2 regions of the Brevibacillus agri genome follow, and region 2 is predicted to be linked to the other one. Evidence: riboswitches for the same ligand, from Rfam matches in the RefSeq annotation. Region 2 holds a riboswitch; the other holds the start of a gene.

Region 1 (8,877 bases), 2.0 Mb from region 2:
AGAAATACTCGATGCCATCGGCGAGGCAATCGGCAAAAAGCGGGTTCGCAAAGTGCACATCCCGCTCGCCTTCATGAAGCCTGTCGTCAACATGCTGGAGGGCTTCTCGTTTTTTCCGATCACCAACACGCAACTGACCATGCTGCTCGAAGGCAATGCCTGCCGCGACGGCCAGCGGCTGTACGACACTTTTCCTACTGAAAAAATCGCGTTTCGCCCAGGAATCTCTACTTACCTCCGATAGATAGTATTGGCTCAAGCAAAAGGGGCCTGTCCCCAACCAAACGCATGAATCCAGCCAACAGCCAGATGTTTTCACACAAAAAAGGGGCGTCTCCAAGCCGGACAGTCGACTTATGGGACAACCCCTTTTTGCTTATTCATGCAGCGTTTTTTCCACGGAGCCTGTCTCTTTGTTTACGTGACGGGCGACGACGAAAAGATAGTCGGACAATCGGTTGAGATATTTGACGACTGCCGGATTTACCTGCTCTTGCTGCGCCACATGGACGGCTTTGCGCTCGGCGCGTCTGACAACCGTGCGGGCAATATGGAAGGCAGCGGCAGCGGGATGGCCGCCCGGCAAAATGAAGTTGGTGAGCATCGGCAGCCCTGCGTCCAGCTTGTCGATTTGCTCCTCCAGAAACGTCACATCCTCTTCGCCGATCGGCCAACCTACTTTTTTCCCTTCCGGTGTGGCAAGCTCCGCGCCTACATGGAACAGCTTGGTTTGAATGATGTGAAACACATCCTGCAACTCCTGCCACGCCTCCGTTGCGGGCAACAGGGACAGGGCCAGCCCGATTTGCGAGTTGGCCTCGTCGCACGTGCCGTATGCCTCGACGCGATCCGCGAACTTCGGCACGCGCACGCCCGCCACCAGTGAAGTCTCGCCTTTATCCCCTGATTTCGTGTAAATCTTCATCCGTATCCCCCGCCTTTTTTCTTTGTCTGGAAAGTCTGGAAAGGTGCTACACCGACTCGCAAACGACAATCAATTCCGTGCTGCTCGCATCAAAAGGCGCTTTGGCAAAGTTGCCGTACCGCCTGGTCACCTTCAGCCCGTTCAGGCGCAAAAGGTGGTGAAGCTCGGTCGGAAAAATATAGCGCAGCACAAAGCGTCCATTCACTCGTTCAACCACAGTGCCGCGCGCATCTGTGCGCTCGTACATGCGGGTCACTTCGCACAGTTGCTGGAAGTGGTCGTAGCGGGTGTAATCCCACATCAACACTTCTCCCCCGGACGGCAGTGGATACGTTCCGCGCAGCGACATCTTTTCATTTTCTTCGTAAAAATGATTGATTTTGGGCACAAACACGTTCATCGCAAGCTTTCCGCCAGGTGCCAGATGCTTGCGAATACAGCCGAGCGCCTTCATCTGCTCCTGAATGTGCAACAGGTGCAAAAACGAGCGGAACGGGATCATGATGAGTGAAAAAGTCTCGCCAAGATCGAAGCTGCGCATGTCTCCCTGAAGCAGCGTAAGCCCTGTGGTCACGCCTTGCTCTTGTGCCTTTTCCTGCGCGCGCGCCAGCATCTCCTGTGACAAGTCAATGCCCGTCACCTCGATCCCGGCCTGGGCGACCGGAATCGCGATTCTCCCGGTGCCGCAAGCAAGATCGAGCACTTTGCCGCCAGCCTGCTTCGCTTCTTCCAGGTAAAAATCGACGTCGCCCGCAACGCCGCGCTGCGTCAAATCGTAGTAATCGGCCCATTGATACATATTGCTCATGCCGTCCTCCTATGCTTGCATTTCCTCGGAAGCCAGGTAAGCCATGATGAGCTTCGCCGTATTTTCCAGCGCTTCTTTGTGCGTGCGCTCATGGGAGTGGGAGGCGTCCACGCCAGGGCCGATCAGCCCGTGGACGATGTCGTACCCTGACCGCAACGCCGCGCTCGCGTCTGAGTTGTAATACGAGTAAATGTCTACCGCGTAGTTCAAGCCGTTTTCTTTGGCCAGTCGGGTCAAATGGCTGCGCAAACCGTAGTGGTACGGCCCGGAGGAATCCTTCGCGCAAATGGAGACGCAGTATTCGTCTGTCGTCTGGCCGTCGCCGATCGCGCCCATATCCACCGCCAAATACTCCACGACGTTTGCCGGAATGCTGGAATTGCCGCCATAGCCGATCTCTTCGTTGTTGCTGATAAAAAAGTGCGTGGTGTATGGCAGTTGCTGCCCGGATTCGCGAAGCTCCTTCAGCACGCCGAGCAAAATGGCGACGCTCGCCTTGTCATCAATGTGCCGGGACTTGATGAAGCCGCTGTCGGTGACGGTCACGCGCGGGTCGAAGGAGACAAAATCCCCGACGGAAATGCCCAGCTCCTGCACCTGCTCCCTGTTTGTCACTTTTTCGTCCAGGCGCACTTCCATGTTGACGTCTGTTCTTTCCGCCTTGCCTGCATCGCGGCCGTACACGTGGACGGAAGCCTTCGAGGACAAAATCGTTCCGGTGACGAGGCGGCCGCTCGCGGTTTCCACCGTGCAATGCTCCCCTTCAATTGCATTGAACTCAAAGCCGCCGATCAAAGTCAGCTTCAAACGGCCGTTGCTTTTGATTTCCTTGACCATCGCGCCAAGCGTATCGACGTGCGCTGTCAGCAGGCGCGCCTTGTCGTCACGCGCTCCCGGCACAGTCGCTACAATCGCGCCTTTGTTCGTCCGCTTGTACTCGACGCCGAGCTGTTCCAGCTCCTGCGCTACCCACGCCATGACTTTGGCTGTGTTGCCGGACGGACTCGGGATGTTCGCCAATTGGCAAAAGGATTGAACCACATACTCTGTAGACACACTCATGAAATGCTCCTCCTCTATGTATCAACTCTGCCTGTCAGCCTTGCAGCTCTTCCTTGATGAATTGAAGCACTTCCTGTACGTGCCCTTTCACCTTTACTTTTGGCCAGACCTTTGCGATGTTTCCTTCCTTGTCGATCACAAAGGTCGTCCGCTCGATCCCCATGTACTCGCGGCCGTACATTTTTTTCAGCACCCACACTCCGTACGCTTCTGCCACCTCGTGCTCCGGGTCTGCCAACAGCGGAAACGGCAGCTCGTGCTTGGCAATAAACTTGTCGTGCGATTTGACTGAATCCGGGCTGATCCCGAGTACAACTGTATTCAGCTCAGCGAACTGCGGATGGTAGTCCCGGAAATCACACGCCTCTGTCGTGCAGCCTGGCGTCATGTCCTTCGGATAAAAATAAAGCACAACATTTTTCCCGCGGAATTGGGAAAGTGAAATCGTCTGATCCTGATTGGCCTGCAATGTAAATAACGGCGCGGCTTGTCCGCTTGCGATCATGCTCATCCCTCCGTAAAAATCACTTGTCTCATTTTACCACAAGCTTACAGGCACTTCATCCGCATATACGTTGCGCTTTCAATCAGAAAACGATAGAATTAATTAAGAAAAATAAAAAAATGGCCTAGTCAGTTGGATGGTGAGAATTGGCATGAAAGAGTTTTTTGAAGTAACCGATCCAGAAGCGCTTAAATCCCTTGCCATAGCAGAACGGGTTAAGATTTTAGAACTCTTCGAGGATTTGGAGCCGCGTACGGCCAAACAAATCGCTACGGAACTAGGCGAAAATGCTGCACGTCTTCACTACCACGTGAAGGAGCTCGTGCGTGTTGGTTTGCTCGAACAGGTGGATACCCGCGTCAAAGGTTCCATCGTTGAGAAATATTACGAGCCAGTCGCCAAGGTGATTCAGGTTAAGCTTCAGCTTATGATTGAGGAAAACGCACAGCAATTGAGTGACGTCATGTTCACTCCGTTTCGCACGACAGAAAAGGATCTCATGAGGACACTCAACCGCTTCGTGGCAAGCGATCAGGATGTTCGCAAGGAATACCAGAACACGTTTGCTTTTAACCTGACTGAATTTTATTTGAGCCAGGAAGAACGCAACCAACTGGTCGACGACATCAGCGATCTTTTGCAGAAGTACAAAGGCTTTAAAAACGAGCCGGGACGCCGCAAATTCAAGTTTTTCGACGTTCTGTTCCCGTTGACGCCTGCTGACCCGACTGACGATTCGGAAGAACCGTTTGAGGATGCAGACGATCAGGACAAGCCTCTGTAAAAAGCAGAGAACCACACCAGGAAAACCATCAAGAAAGATGGTTTTTCTTTGTTTTTCAGCCCAAAAGGAGGGTGGATGATGCGCACCATTCTGTTTGATTTTGACGGAACCGTCGCCGATACGCTCCCGCTCATCTTCACGGCTTTTCGCTCGACTTTTCAGCGCTTTTTGCAGGAGCATTACACAGACGAGCAAATCGTCGCGCTGTTCGGGCCGACGGAGACAGGCATTTTGCAAAACAGGCTGCCCGCACACGAGCATGCCGCGGCACTGGATCATTTTTTTGCCATCTACACGAGCGAGCATGCCCGGGTGCAAAACCCCGGGGAAATCGCCCGCATGCTGGAGCAGTTGCACGCGGCTGGAGTCCAGATGGGAATCGTCACGGGAAAAGGACGGAGAAGCGCAGATATTTCCTTGCGCGAGTGGGGACTGGAAACGTATTTTTCCGTCGTGATTACAGGCGATGACGTGAGCCAGCCAAAGCCGCACCCGGAAGGCATTTTTACTGCGCTGAAAGAGCTTGGCTCAACGGCCGGGGAGACGATTTTTGTAGGCGACAGCGATGCCGACATCGTGGCCGGGCGTGCGGCAGGGCTTACGACGGTCGGGGTCGATTGGCTGCCCGTCACGCAAAAGGCCGGAAGCTTCGATCCGGAGCCGGACTACCGCTTTTCCGACGCACAGGTTTTTGCCGACTGGGTGCTCGGCCGCTAAGTTTTTCGCACAGGCAAAAAGGGAGTGCCCTCTTTTTCACGCGAGGGGCACTCCCTTGTTTTCGGTTCAAGCGTATGCGTTACCAGAACCGCCTAGTACGCCCGCCCGAACCAGACCGTATGCTTCGCCTCTTTGCCGCAGCAAATGCAGGCTGCTTTTTGGGCAGGCGGATCGAACGGAATGTTGCGGGAGGTAAATTTGGTTTCTTCCTTGACCTTGGCTTCGCAAGCGTCGTCTCCGCACCAGCCGGCCAGCACCCAGCCGCTTGGGCGGTTCTCGCTTTCGCAGTTGGCGATGTGCGCAGCCAACTGCTCCATCGTGTCGACGTCGAGATGAGAATTAGCTTCCCGGAAGGCCAGCGCTTTTTGGAACATGTTTTGCTGGATGTCTTCGAGCAGCTTCGCAATCGTCTGGGCAATTCCCGCCAGCGGCACGGTCACTTTTTCGCCCGTATCGCGGCGGGCCAGGATCGCCTGACCGTTTTCCACATCGCGCGGCCCAAGCTCCAGGCGCAGCGGCACCCCGCGCATTTCCCATTCGTTGAACTTCCAGCCCGGCGTCTCTTCACGCAAGTCGGCACGCACGCGAACCCCTGCCGCTTTGATCTCGTCGAAAAGCGGATCGAACGCCTCCATCACTTTTTCCCGCAGCTTCATCGGACCTACCGGAATCATGATGACTTGCGTAGGCGCCATCCGTGGCGGCAGCGCCAGGCCGCGGTCGTCGCCGTGCACCATGATCATCGAGCCGATGAGCCGCGTCGAGCTGCCCCACGAGGTCGTATGCACGTACTTGAACTGATTGTCGCGGTCCAAAAACTTGATCTCGAAGCCGCGCGCAAACTTGTCGCCCAAATAGTGCGAGGTGCCCGCCTGCACGGCTTTTCCGTCCTTCATCATCGCTTCGATCGAGTACGTGTCAACCGCACCCGCGAAGCGCTCGCTCGGCGTCTTTTGCCCTTTCCATACCGGAATCGCCAGCTCCTGCTCGACTACTTCGCGATAAATTTCGAGCATCTGCATCGTTTCCTGGCGCGCCTCTTCTTCTGTCGCATGGGCGGTGTGGCCTTCCTGCCAGAGAAATTCCGATGTGCGCAAAAACGGCATCGTGCGCTTTTCCCAGCGGAACACGTTGGCCCACTGGTTAATCAGGATCGGCAAGTCGCGGTAGCTCTGAATCCACTGGCTGTACATGTGGCCGATGATCGTCTCCGAGGTCGGGCGCAGGGCGAGCTTTTCCTCCAACTGTTCGCCGCCCGCTTCGGTCACCCATGGCAGTTCTGGGTTGAAGCCCTCGATGTGCTCTTTTTCTTTTTGGAAAAACGACTCGGGAATCAGCATCGGGAAGTAGGCATTGCGATGTCCGGTTTCCTTGAACCGTTTGTCCATCGCCTCCTGAATCCGTTCCCACAGCTCGAAGCCGTCGGGCTTGAAGACGATGCAGCCGCGCACCGGGGTGTAGTCCATCAAGTCCGCCTTTTTGATCGCATCAATGTACCAGCGCGAAAAATCTTCCGACTGCGGTGTAATTTCTTTTACAAACGCTTTGTCCTCTTTCATCCTTCTACGCTCCTTTTTTCTTCGCATGAAATGCAAAAAATCCCCCATCCCAAAAGGGACGGAGGATTGACTTCCGCGGTACCACCCTGATTGACCATGGCTTGTGCCACAGTCCTCTTTTCCAACCCGATAACGGCGGGGCGACCGGACCAGCTCGTCGCTGGCGGCTTCAGGATGGGGTGCAGGTATGCCTCGTATCAGCCTTCCAGACTAGGGCCGACTCTCTGGAACAAGGGAAATAGCTGCGGGTCCTTTCATAGCCTTTTCACAAAAACGGTTCGTTTAAGAACATATCTTAGCAAGTCGAAAGGCCGATGTCAATTTGTGGTACGCAGGGCCAGGCGAGCGCCCAGCTTGGCGTAAACAGGATAGGCGACCAAGGCGAGCACGACGCCTTTGAAAATGTTGAACGGCACAATGCCGACCAAGACGAGGGACCAGACGCTCGTCGCATTGAACATCGCGAGCAGTTCTGCCATCGGCATATGGTAGAGCACAGCGTAAGCCGGGAGCAGGACGTATGCGTTGGCGACAGCCATGACGACCGTCATCAGCAATGTCCCGAGCGCAAGCCCTGTCAGAAAACCTTTTTTGCCCTGGCCGCTGCGTTGCAGCAGGATAGCCGGCAAAATGAAGCTGGCGCCGGCAATCACATTGGCAATCTCGCCGATCAAGAGTCCGTCTGCATTTTTAAACAGAAAGTGCAATGTATTTTTCAAAACTTCGATGATGATTCCGGCCACCGGACCGTACATAAGCCCGCCGATCAACGCTGGCAGCGTGCTGAAATCAAGCTTCAGAAAGCTCGGCATCAGCGGAACGGGAACCTCCAAAAATTGCAGGATAAAGGCAACGGCGGCCAGCATCGGAATCGTCACGATCCGCTGGGTTGCTCTGCGCGAAGAATGCAAGGCTGTTTCTTTCATGTGTACCATCTCCTCTTTGTTCTCCTTCTTTGAGGAATGGCAACAGTGGTCGTGCCACACGTGTTGCTACTCATACGCTTTGCCTGCGGAAACGCAAAAATACCCTGAGAAAGATTCTCAGGGCAGATTACAGGCGTATGACAAAGCATGTGCAGGAAACAGGTTCGCGAAACAAAAGGTGCTGATTTTGCATGCCCCTTTTGCAGCTTTTCCCGTTTGCACAGGCAAACAAGCACGTGCAGAAAACGTACTGTCGTCATCCTTCTCCCATCCAGACTGTACTGTCGGCTCTGGAATCTCACCAGATCCTGCACTCCGTCGCTTGCTGACAAGCTGGGGAGGCTCGCGGGCTTAACGTGCTCGTGACACGATCACCGCCGGTCGGGAATTGCACCCTGCCCCGAAGGATTTGTGTAGTTGTCTATTGCATATTATACTGCGCTTTTTTGATTTGACAATAGAGGAAACGGCTAAATCGACAATTTTTTATTGTTTTCCGATGAATTTAATAGGATATGCTCCTGGTCGCTTTGATCGGGTTGGTAGTTACCTTGACCAAAAAGAAATAGACCGCCCTTGAGTCCCAATTCCAGCGGTCTATTCTTCCAGAAATTTTGAGCCGAACCCCTTGAGGGAAGCTTCCATTGTACAGACCGCTCCGGTTGCCGCCGGACGGTCTTTTTTTCGCTTGTTACCTCTAATGTTATCATAACGAGCCGCAAATAAAAATATACATTCGGCTCCTCCAGCATCGAATCAGGCCGCGACTGCTACGAACCCGCTCCCCGATATTTGCTGACCCCCCAGTTCCACACAAACAGGCCGAGGCCAAAGAAAACGACAGCCACGAGCGGAGTAAACGCCGCGTAGGTGTACCAGACTTCTTTGCGCAAAAAGTAGGCAGCCGGGTAGACGCCGACGAAGGCAAACGGCAGTACATAGGTCAGCACGAAGCGGATCGCTTTGTTGTACACATCCACCGGATAGCGGCCGTACTGCTGAATGTTGTAGATCATCGGGGCGATTCCCGTCCGCGAATCAGAGAAAAAGCTGACCGCCGCAATCGCTGTGTACACGCCGCCGTAGATGAGAGCGCCGCTCACGACCAGCCCGATGAAGATCAGCGGGTCGTACCAGTAAAACGACAGGTCGAGCTGGATCGCCGCATAGCCCATAATAATCAGGCCCGTGATGATGCCGAAAATGCGGTCCGGCGCGATGGATTCCAGACAAACCTGCGCCAGATTGTGAATCGGCCTGGTCAGGATGCGATCCATTTCGCCCCGGATAATGTAGCGCTCGTTGAAGTCCCAAAAGCCGAAAAACATCGAGAACAGCGCATACGGCACCAAAAAGAACCCGTAAATGAAAATGATTTCGTCCCGCGTCCAGTCTTTCATCATCGGGACGTGCGTGAACACGACGATGATGAACACGAGGTTAATCAACTCGGAAACGAGGTTGGACACAAGCTCCCCGAGAAAGTCAGCCCGATAGGCAAGCCTCGTTTTGAAATACTGGCCCAGGTAGTCGGCAAAAATGCCGATAATATGTTTCACGTTTTGCATCGTCTACCCTCCTTGCACGACCA
Region 2 (8,877 bases):
CAGCTTTCAGGCTTCGCTGCCGCAGATGTTCGGGATGGAGCGGCTGGTGTGGGTGAACGGGCTCAAGGTGCGCCTGGAATCGCTCGTAGGCATGGCGGGCTTTGTGCTGGGGGGCTTTTTGACTGACCGTGTTGGCTACGCGCTCGTCATTGGCGCAGATGCAGCCAGCTTCTTCCTCTCGGCTTTGCTCTTGACCCGGATGCGCTGGGAGAGCCGGGCATGGCCGAAAAGCGGGGCGGCTGGCGAGCGCTCTGCCGGAGACAGCGGGGGGAAGCAAAAGGAGCGTGGCATGCGGGCAGCCGTCAGGTACTTGCAAAGCGCGCCCGTATTGCTTGCCATCAGCCTGCTGGCTGCGCCGCTGTCGATCAGCACGGCTTCGCATAACTACGGTTTGCCGTTTTTGGCAGATCAGATTAGCCACGGGGACGCGACCTTGCACGGGATGATGTGGTCAGTCATGAGTGTCGGCGGCCTGCTCGGCGCTTATCTGGTGGGGCGCATTCCCGTTGCGCCTTGGCCTGGGATGCTGGGGGCGCATTGGCTCCTGGCTGTGTTCATCGTGCTTGCGTTTGCCGCCGACGGTGCGGTTTGGGCGCTGCTTTTGCTCGCGGGCGCGGGGCTTTTTGGCGGAGCGGCTCAAGTCTTGGAGAGCACGCTGTTGCAGCAGGCCAAAAACGAGGTGCGCGGCAAGGTGCTGGGGGTACAGGGCTTGTTTAGCCGCAGCGGGTTTTTTGTCGGATTTTTGGCGGCGCCCGCGATTTCCGCTGTCTTAGGATTGGCAGCGATGGTCGCCGTCGCGCAGGCGCTTTTGGCTCTGGCACTGCTCGGTCTGGGATGCTATGTGCGCAAGGCACAGCAAGCGGGCGGCGCTCGTCGCGGGTAGTCTTTTTTCCCGTCACTCACCATAGGATGTACCAATTGGGAGGTGACGGGAGTGGCTATATTTCGACCCCGTCGGCGTTGGAGAAACCCGCTTTCCCGAACGAAAGCGTTTTTGATCGCGCTGGTGATTTTTTTTGTGCTGTCGATTCAGACGCTCGTTTTTTTGCAGCATCGGCTGGAGCCGACACTGTTGATCCTGGCTACTCAAAAAGCAGAGCAATTGGCGAAGGAAGCGATTACGGATGCGGTCACCAAGCGGATTTCCCAGCAAGGCGTCGACTTCAACCAGATCGTGAAGATCGAGAAGAACAACGAGGGGCAAATTCAGGCGTATCAGTTCAACTTCAAGGAGTACGCAAGAATTGTCGGCGAAACCACCTCGCGCGTCCAGAACAAGCTCCAGGAGTTCGAGACGGAAAAAGTGGACCGCACGATTCCGCTTGGCCTGGCGACAGGGAATACGTTTCTGGCGCAAATGGGGCCGAACTTGCCCGTGACCTTCGTGCCGATCGGCTCTGTGAAAACGAAGCTGGAGACAGAGCTGAAGGAGGCGGGCATCAACATGGTGCTCGCCACGGTCTACATTTTCGTAGAGGTCGACTTGCGCATCGTCATTCCGTTTGCGACCGAGGAGCAGACGGTTACGACGAAAATCCCGATCACGCACTCCCTCATCATCGGCGACGTGCCGCAGTATTTGTACAACAATCCGGAAGGCAAGCCGGATGTGCCGCGTGCGCCCATGGAAGGTATGGACGACAGCCCGTAGAAGGCGCGGCGGAAACGAAAAAAAGCGGCAGCGTGCGAGCTGTCGCTTTTTTCATGGAGATGGCTGCCCTTGCTTACTGCTCCGCCCAGGTGACAGTCAGCTCGATGACGCCTTCCTGGCCGCTGAGCGGGCCGCCGATCATCGACCAGGACTGTTTTTTCTCGATGTTGCCTCCCTGAATAATGATGTTTTAGTCGTCGATGGTTTGCCCGGAGTCAGAGAGGTTTTGCGTCTTGAAGTAGTCTTTGTACAGCTTGGTTACGGCTGGCATGCTTTCCTTTGTGCTGAAAATGAGCAGGACAAACTTTTTGCCGTCTTTGATTTCGGAATGCGAGGTGCTAATTTCGGCGACCTCCGGGAGCGGGAAATCGGCTGGGAGATATTCCGGCCGCTTCTGTTCAGAGGCAGGCTGGGCAGCAGTGTCGCCGGAAGTTTGCTGGGTCGGCTGTTGCGCAGTCTGCTGTGCTGGTTGCTGCGCTGACTGTTGCGGTGTTTGCTGTTCCGCTTGCTGTGCCGGTTGATCCACTGAAGCTGGCTGGCTGCACGCACTGATCGCCACTGCTGCGAAGAGCGACAGAGCGACGTGCGCCCACGCTTTCTTTTTCATCACGTATCATCATCTCCTCTTCATCATACGTAGAAAATATTCTATGTCATTTTTGGTTCTCCATATGGAAAAAGTCCTGTTTCCAGCATTCGGCAATCGGGGGAGCAGCTTGTTTGCTATACTGAAAAAAGCGGCTTGCGAGCGCAAGAGACGGGAACGGACCGAAGACGAGGGGGCTGGAAAGGAAATGAACAGACGCTTTGCAACAGGCATCATTTTTGACATGGACAATACGCTGCTGCACTCGAAGATCAATTTTGCGGAAATGAAGCAGGCAATTTTTCAGTTGTGGACGGAGCATGGTCTGATAGAGCCGACCTTCGACTGGCACAGCCATACCGCCTCGCAACTGATCGAGCTTGGCCGAAAGTCGGGCAGGCTGACCAGCCAGCTCGAACAGGAGATGTGGGGAGCCGTCACGGCAATCGAAAAGGCGGGGATGCACGAGGCTGTTCTCGAGAACCATGCCCAGGAAGTGCTCGCGCAGCTCATGGAGCGGCATCATTTGTTCATTTTGACCAACAACGCCTACGCTGCCGCAGAGGAAGCGCTGCACCAAACCGGTATTGCGGGCTGCTTCGAGAAGATTGTGGCGCGCGAGCAGATGACGACCTTGAAGCCGCACCCGTCCGGGATTCATTACATTCGCAGGCAGTATCCCGATATGCCTGCTTCGGCCTGGACGATGGTCGGGGATTCCTGGATTGACGGAAAAGCCGCGCAGGACGGGGAGGTGGCGTTTATCGCCTACCAGGGACATGCGCAAGACATGGAGCGCCATGACGTGGCACCGCAAGCGTACATTGCGGATTTGCGCGAGCTGCTGACTATGTTGTAACAAAGCTTGCAGGCAGGAGAAAAACACTTCTGCCTAAAAAAATGACAGCGAACGTGAAAAATGTGCTATACTTTGCCTAACTGAATACCAGCCTTCAGGGTAGGGTGAAATTCCCGACCGGCGGTAATGACGAACGCACGTCTGAGCCCGCGACTCGCTATCGCAGTTGGATAGCGACTGACTTGGTGCAAATCCAAGGCCGACGGTAAAGTCCGGATGGGAGAAGGTATTGGCATAACCTCAGAGCTGTTTTTTCAAAAACAGGCATTTGCGAGGTTTCTTTCCCTACGCCCTGAGCATGTTCTCACGGGCGTTTTTTATTCCGCAACTTCATAGCGAAAATCTTCAGGGCAAGGTGAAATTCCTGACCGGCGGTAATGGCGATGGCGAACCATCGTCTGAGCCCGCGACTCGTGGACCGTGACGGTTTGCGACTGATCTGGTGCAACTCCAGAGCCGACGGTAAAGTCCGGATGGAAGAAGAGCTGACTGCGCTTTTTGGCATCGTTATTTTTGCAAAAAACGAATGCGAGAAGGCTTCTTTCCCTATGCCCTGAAACGCTTGAGGTTTCGAGGGCTTTTTGTTTTGGCTGGAATCCAGGCAGGAAAAAGGAGGTTTTACATGGAGCAGGACAAGCGGTTCATGGCATTGGCGCTGGAGCTGGCGCGCTCGGCCCACGGCCAGACCAGCCCCAATCCACTGGTCGGTGCAGTCCTGGTGAGCAACGGAGCAGTTGCAGGCATGGGCGCGCATTTGCGTGCCGGGGAGCCGCATGCGGAGGTGCATGCGCTGCGCATGGCAGGGGAAAAGGCGGCTGGCGCTACTTTGTACGTGACGCTGGAGCCGTGCAGCCACTTCGGAAAAACGCCCCCTTGCGCCGATGCGGTAGTGGCGGCGGGGATTCGCCGGGCTGTGATTGCGACGCTGGACCCGAATCCGCTCGTGGCTGGAAAAGGCGTGGAGAAGCTGCGCGCCGCAGGAGTGGAAGTGCTCGTCGGGGTAGGCGAAGCGGAAGCGAAAAGGCTCAACGAGGTGTTTTTCCACTACATCACGACGAAGCGCCCGTTTGTGACGGTGAAAACGGCGAGCACGCTGGACGGCAAAATCGCTTCGGTCACAGGACACAGCCGCTGGATCACGGGCGAACGGGCGCGCGCGGAGGTGCACGAACTGCGGAGACAGCACGATGCGATTTTGGTCGGGGTAGGAACCGTTTTGGCGGACGATCCGCTTTTGACGGCCAGACAAGGGGAGCAGTTGTATGGACGGCAGCCTGTGCGGATCGTCCTGGACAGCGAGCTTCGCACGCCACTTGCAGCGCGCGTGATCGAAAATGCGGATGCGCCGACCTGGATTTTCACGACAGAGGCGGCTCCGCCAGAAAAGCGTGCGGCATTGGCGGCAAAAGGCGTCAGGCTGTTTGTGGCAAGCGGACAAATTTCGGTGGAAAACGTACTGGATACGCTGGGCGAGTGCGGGATTACTTCGCTGCTGGTTGAAGGCGGGCAGGCAGTGAACGGGGCGTTTTTACAGGCGCGCGCGATCCAGAAGATCGTCAGCTACGTGTCGTTGAAGCTGATCGGCGGAAGCGGCGCGCCCACGCCATTTGGCGGACCGGGCTTCGCCACGATGGATCAGACTGTCCGGCTTGCGGATGCAACTGTCGAGCTGCTGGATGAGCAGGACGTGCGCATAAGCGGTTATCCGCTATGGGAAAAGTAGCTGGAAGCAGGTTTTCCGTTTTCTGCGCATTCGCGCCAGAGAGCAGCAGTCGCCAGACGACGGGAGCAAATTTTTGTTCAGAAAGCACAAAGAGGAGGAAAAGGCCGATGTTTACCGGACTGGTGGAGGAAGTCGGAACGTTGGAATCCAGCACAGGCAACGGGCAGGCGAGTCGGCTGGTCATTCGGGCGCAGCGGGTGCTGGAAGGCGTCAAGCTCGGCGACAGTATCGCCGTCAACGGGATTTGCCTGACGGTCACGTCTTTTTCGGCTCGGCATTTTAGCGTAGATGTCATGCCGGAGACGATGAAAAAGACAACCCTCCGTCACCTGCGCACAGGCCAGCGGGTCAATCTGGAGCGGGCGATGCGGCTGGGCGACCGCTTTGGCGGGCATATCGTCTCCGGGCATATCGACGGAACGGGCACGATTTTGTCCCGAGAGCCGCACGCCAACGCTGTGCTGTTTCGCATTGAAGCCGCGCCGGAGCTGTTACGATACGTCATCAGGCAAGGCTCGATCTGCGTCGATGGCATCAGTCTTACGGTCGTGGACGTTGCCGATGCGCATTTTTCGGTGTCGATCATCCCGCATACGCTGGCAGCGACCAGCCTGCACGATCGGCGCGCGGGCGATCAGGTGAACCTGGAGACAGATATTATCGGCAAGTACGTCGAGCGGCTTTTGGGCTATCGCGGCAAGCCAGCAGGCGGCAATCAGACCGAAGCAAAAGGCGCGAAAATCAGCATGGCTTTTTTGCAGGAAAACGGATTCGTTTGAACGAGGAGGGACAAGCCCATGTTTCATCGCATAGAAGAGGCGCTGGAAGATTTGCGCCAAGGAAAAGCCATCATCGTCGTGGATGACGAGGATCGGGAAAATGAAGGGGACTTCGTCTGCCTGGCGGAAGCGGCTGCGCCGGAGATGATTAACTTTATGGCGACGCACGGGCGCGGTCTTGTCTGCGTCCCGGTGACGGAGGAACAGGCCGCGCGGCTTGCGCTCACCCCAATGGTCAGGCACAACACGGACAAGCAAGGGACGGCGTTTACCGTGTCGATTGACGAGGTGAGCACGCATACAGGCATCTCGGCGCAGGAGCGTTCGCAGACCGTGCTGGCGATGCTGGACGAGCGGAAGACGGCAGAGGACTTTCGCAGGCCGGGGCATATTTTTCCGCTGATTGCGAGAGCCGGGGGCGTTTTGCGGCGGGCGGGCCATACCGAAGCGGCGGTGGACCTCGCCCGGCTGGCGGGGAGCGTGCCCGCAGGTGTCATTTGCGAAATCATGAACGAGGATGGCTCGATGGCGCGGTTGCCGCAGCTCGTGGAGATCGCTCGCCGCTTCGACTTGAAGCTGATTACGATTGCCGATCTGATCGCCTACCGGATGCGCACCGAATCGCACGTGCGAAAAGAAATCGAAGTGAGCCTGCCGACGAGCTATGGCGATTTTCGGATCGCCGCCTATACGAACGAGCTGGACGGCAAAGAGCACGTGGCGCTCATCAAGGGCGAGATTGATTCGGCCAAGCCCGTTCTCGTCCGGGTGCATTCCGAGTGCCTCACAGGAGATATTTTCGGGTCCCACCGCTGCGATTGCGGCCCGCAACTGCATGCTGCGCTGGAGCAGATCGAGGCGGCGGGCTCCGGCATCCTTTTGTACATGCGCCAGGAAGGCCGCGGCATCGGGCTTATTAACAAGCTGCGCGCCTACAAGCTGCAGGAGGAAGGGCTGGATACGGTGGAGGCGAACGAAAAGCTCGGATTCCCCGCCGATCTGCGCGATTACGGCATCGGGGCGCAAATTCTCCGCGACCTGGGCGTGCAAAAAATGCGGCTTTTGACCAATAACCCGCGCAAAATCCGGGGGCTGGACGGCTACGGGCTGAAGGTGGAGGAACGGGTGCCGCTGCAAATGCAGGCACATCCGCACAACAAACGGTATTTGTCGACCAAACAGGAGAAGCTGGGACACCTGCTTCATTTCAAAGGCTAAGGAGAGTGGAGAAGATGAGAACATTTGAGGGACATTTGGTAGGAACGGGCTTGCGCGTAGGGATTGTAGCAGGAAGATTTAACGAGCTGATCGTCAGCAAGCTGGTAGGCGGTGCGCTCGATGCGTTGAAGCGCCACGGCGTAGAGGAAGACAACGTAGACGTGGCCTGGGTGCCGGGCGCTTTTGAAATTCCGTTGATCGCGAAAAAAATGGCCGAGTCGGGGCGCTATGACGCGGTTGTGACATTGGGCGCGGTCATCCGCGGAGCGACTCCGCACTTCGACTACGTCTGCAACGAAGCAGCCAAAGGCGTCGCCTCGCTGTCGCTTTCCACCGGGATTCCGGTCATTTTTGGCGTGCTGACGACGGACAACATCGAGCAAGCGATTGAGCGCGCCGGCACAAAAGCGGGCAACAAAGGCTGGGAAGCGGCAACGGCAGCGATTGAAATGGCGAACCTGTCCAAACAGTTCGCCTAAACGATACGAATCGCTTGTCTAGGTGAGGAAGCGGGGGCTGCGGCTCCCGTTTTTTCGTTTGCCCGAAAGCACACATAGATCCCATTCTTGATTCATGTTATTTGGCTGATATTTTTTGTGAATGAAGTGCTAAACCAATGAAGGAAAGTAAAGGGAATGCCTGGTAGGAAGAGTAATGTAATTTTTTTTGTGTAAATGGGTTTTTAACAGGTGAATAGTTACGTCAACGGCTTTACATGGAGGAGCGGGCATGATAGATTCGTTAGCCATGCTATGCATGGTTGACTGGCATCGCCCAATCGCAAGGAATCATGCCCGCAGAGGCTCCATGTCAGGCCGACCTAACAGCCTCTTTATGCGGACAGTTCCCCTTGCAAGCGGCTTCCAAAATGGATGGCCAGTTGCGATATACATTCTTTCCAGCACCGAAGTGGCATGGTTCATTTATTTGATGCCTCCATGGTTGCCAGTTAGATAATTTTCCGTAAGGCATCGTCAGCATTATGTTTGGCATAGCCTAAATGATCGTCCATTTCCGCTTCAAACAACTGCTGGATGGTGTCACAAAAGAGGTTCTTGAGCATCTCATGAACGTCCTCGATGGCTCGGCAATCTTTCGCTAATGCTTTGATCGTCATGGTTAACGCCCGATGTATTCAAAAATAATGATATAGAGGACAAGGAGAAGTAAGAAACTAATTATGGATACTGTTTTAGCGGTTTTAAATCTTGTATTGTTTTTTTCAGTTAATGCTTTCATTACTTCAATAAGATTCCATATGAATGATAACGCTACGATAACCATTATTGATAGGTAGAATGATAAGTAGAAAATTTTCAAAAGTAATCACTCCCCAAAAAAGTTGGCCAATTATTGTTTCTGATTGTAATAAATTCACCATAACTAAAACTAGATCCTCTCTTACTTTGGGGAGGATCTAGTTTTAGTTATATAGATTAGTATCGAAACACAATACCGAAGTCTTCAACCTTAGTAACTGATGCCGGTTCAATAGCAAAACTTGCTGGATAGACAGCAAAGGCAACAGATCCCAAAGTCCAAGTTTGATGACCATATTCAAATTTTACGTTTACTGTACCAGACTCATTTTTTTCGACGTATACATATTGTGATATATACCCTTTGTGAGCATTATTACTTGGCATTGCTTCCAAATCAATTTTCGATCCTACGCCAACACCAGGATCCCAATCATCAGGGGTAGTATAGGTTGAACAACTCCATTTAGCAGAAGTATTGTTGTCAGGTCTATAACAATATCTGTATTCATGCTGCTGAACTTTTCCACGTGATGACATCGGGAGGAAGCATTTTGATGTAACTGGAAAACCAATACTCAAGCCGTCTGTAAGTTCCCATTCAGGACTTTTTGACCATTCGTAACTTCCATATAAATAAAACTTTTTATAACCAGTCATGTCACTATTTACCGAAAATGCGGTAGCGTTTAAATCTAGTATTCCACCATCTAAAGCTACTTGAGGTGTGATTGTATTCTTATCCATAAATTCTTCTTCTCTTACAGTTTTACTATTAGATGCCAACTTTTTAGCGTTGTTT

What was found. A riboswitch is a leader RNA that binds a small molecule or an ion and turns the genes downstream of it on or off. The one in region 2 is predicted to bind FMN.
Region 1: linked by a shared signal. The riboswitch ahead of BA6348_RS23680 (ECF transporter S component) and the one ahead of ribD (bifunctional diaminohydroxyphosphoribosylaminopyrimidine deaminase/5-amino-6-(5-phosphoribosylamino)uracil reductase RibD) in region 2 are both predicted to bind FMN.

Annotation. Positions count from the first base shown of each region.
Region 1 covers NZ_CP026363.1:4,827,194-4,836,070, forward strand. Annotated here, with positions in the region: gene BA6348_RS23640 (complex I NDUFA9 subunit family protein) at 1-244, shown strand, start outside; gene BA6348_RS23645 (cob(I)yrinic acid a,c-diamide adenosyltransferase) at 377-925, opposite strand; gene BA6348_RS23650 (class I SAM-dependent methyltransferase) at 972-1,733, opposite strand; gene BA6348_RS23655 (M42 family metallopeptidase) at 1,743-2,795, opposite strand; gene bcp (thioredoxin-dependent thiol peroxidase) at 2,830-3,300, opposite strand; gene BA6348_RS23665 (winged helix-turn-helix domain-containing protein) at 3,452-4,084, shown strand; gene BA6348_RS23670 (HAD family hydrolase) at 4,163-4,801, shown strand; gene proS (proline--tRNA ligase) at 4,894-6,360, opposite strand; gene BA6348_RS23680 (ECF transporter S component) at 6,678-7,286, opposite strand; FMN riboswitch at 7,542-7,698, opposite strand; gene BA6348_RS23685 (ABC transporter permease) at 8,057-8,854, opposite strand; gene BA6348_RS23690 (ABC transporter permease) at 8,858-8,877, opposite strand, start outside.
Region 2 covers NZ_CP026363.1:1,480,984-1,489,860, forward strand. Annotated here, with positions in the region: gene BA6348_RS07380 (MFS transporter) at 1-883, shown strand, start outside; gene yunB (sporulation protein YunB) at 926-1,651, shown strand; gene BA6348_RS26540 (hypothetical protein) at 1,684-1,830, shown strand; gene BA6348_RS07390 (hypothetical protein) at 1,842-2,258, opposite strand; gene BA6348_RS07395 (HAD family hydrolase) at 2,446-3,096, shown strand; FMN riboswitch at 3,183-3,328, shown strand; FMN riboswitch at 3,434-3,585, shown strand; gene ribD (bifunctional diaminohydroxyphosphoribosylaminopyrimidine deaminase/5-amino-6-(5-phosphoribosylamino)uracil reductase RibD) at 3,719-4,819, shown strand; gene BA6348_RS07405 (riboflavin synthase) at 4,927-5,598, shown strand; gene BA6348_RS07410 (bifunctional 3,4-dihydroxy-2-butanone-4-phosphate synthase/GTP cyclohydrolase II) at 5,617-6,816, shown strand; gene ribH (6,7-dimethyl-8-ribityllumazine synthase) at 6,831-7,295, shown strand; partial or broken gene BA6348_RS27970 (IS256 family transposase) at 7,649-7,795, opposite strand; partial or broken gene BA6348_RS07425 (IS256 family transposase) at 7,790-7,933, opposite strand; gene BA6348_RS07430 (hypothetical protein) at 8,253-8,822, opposite strand.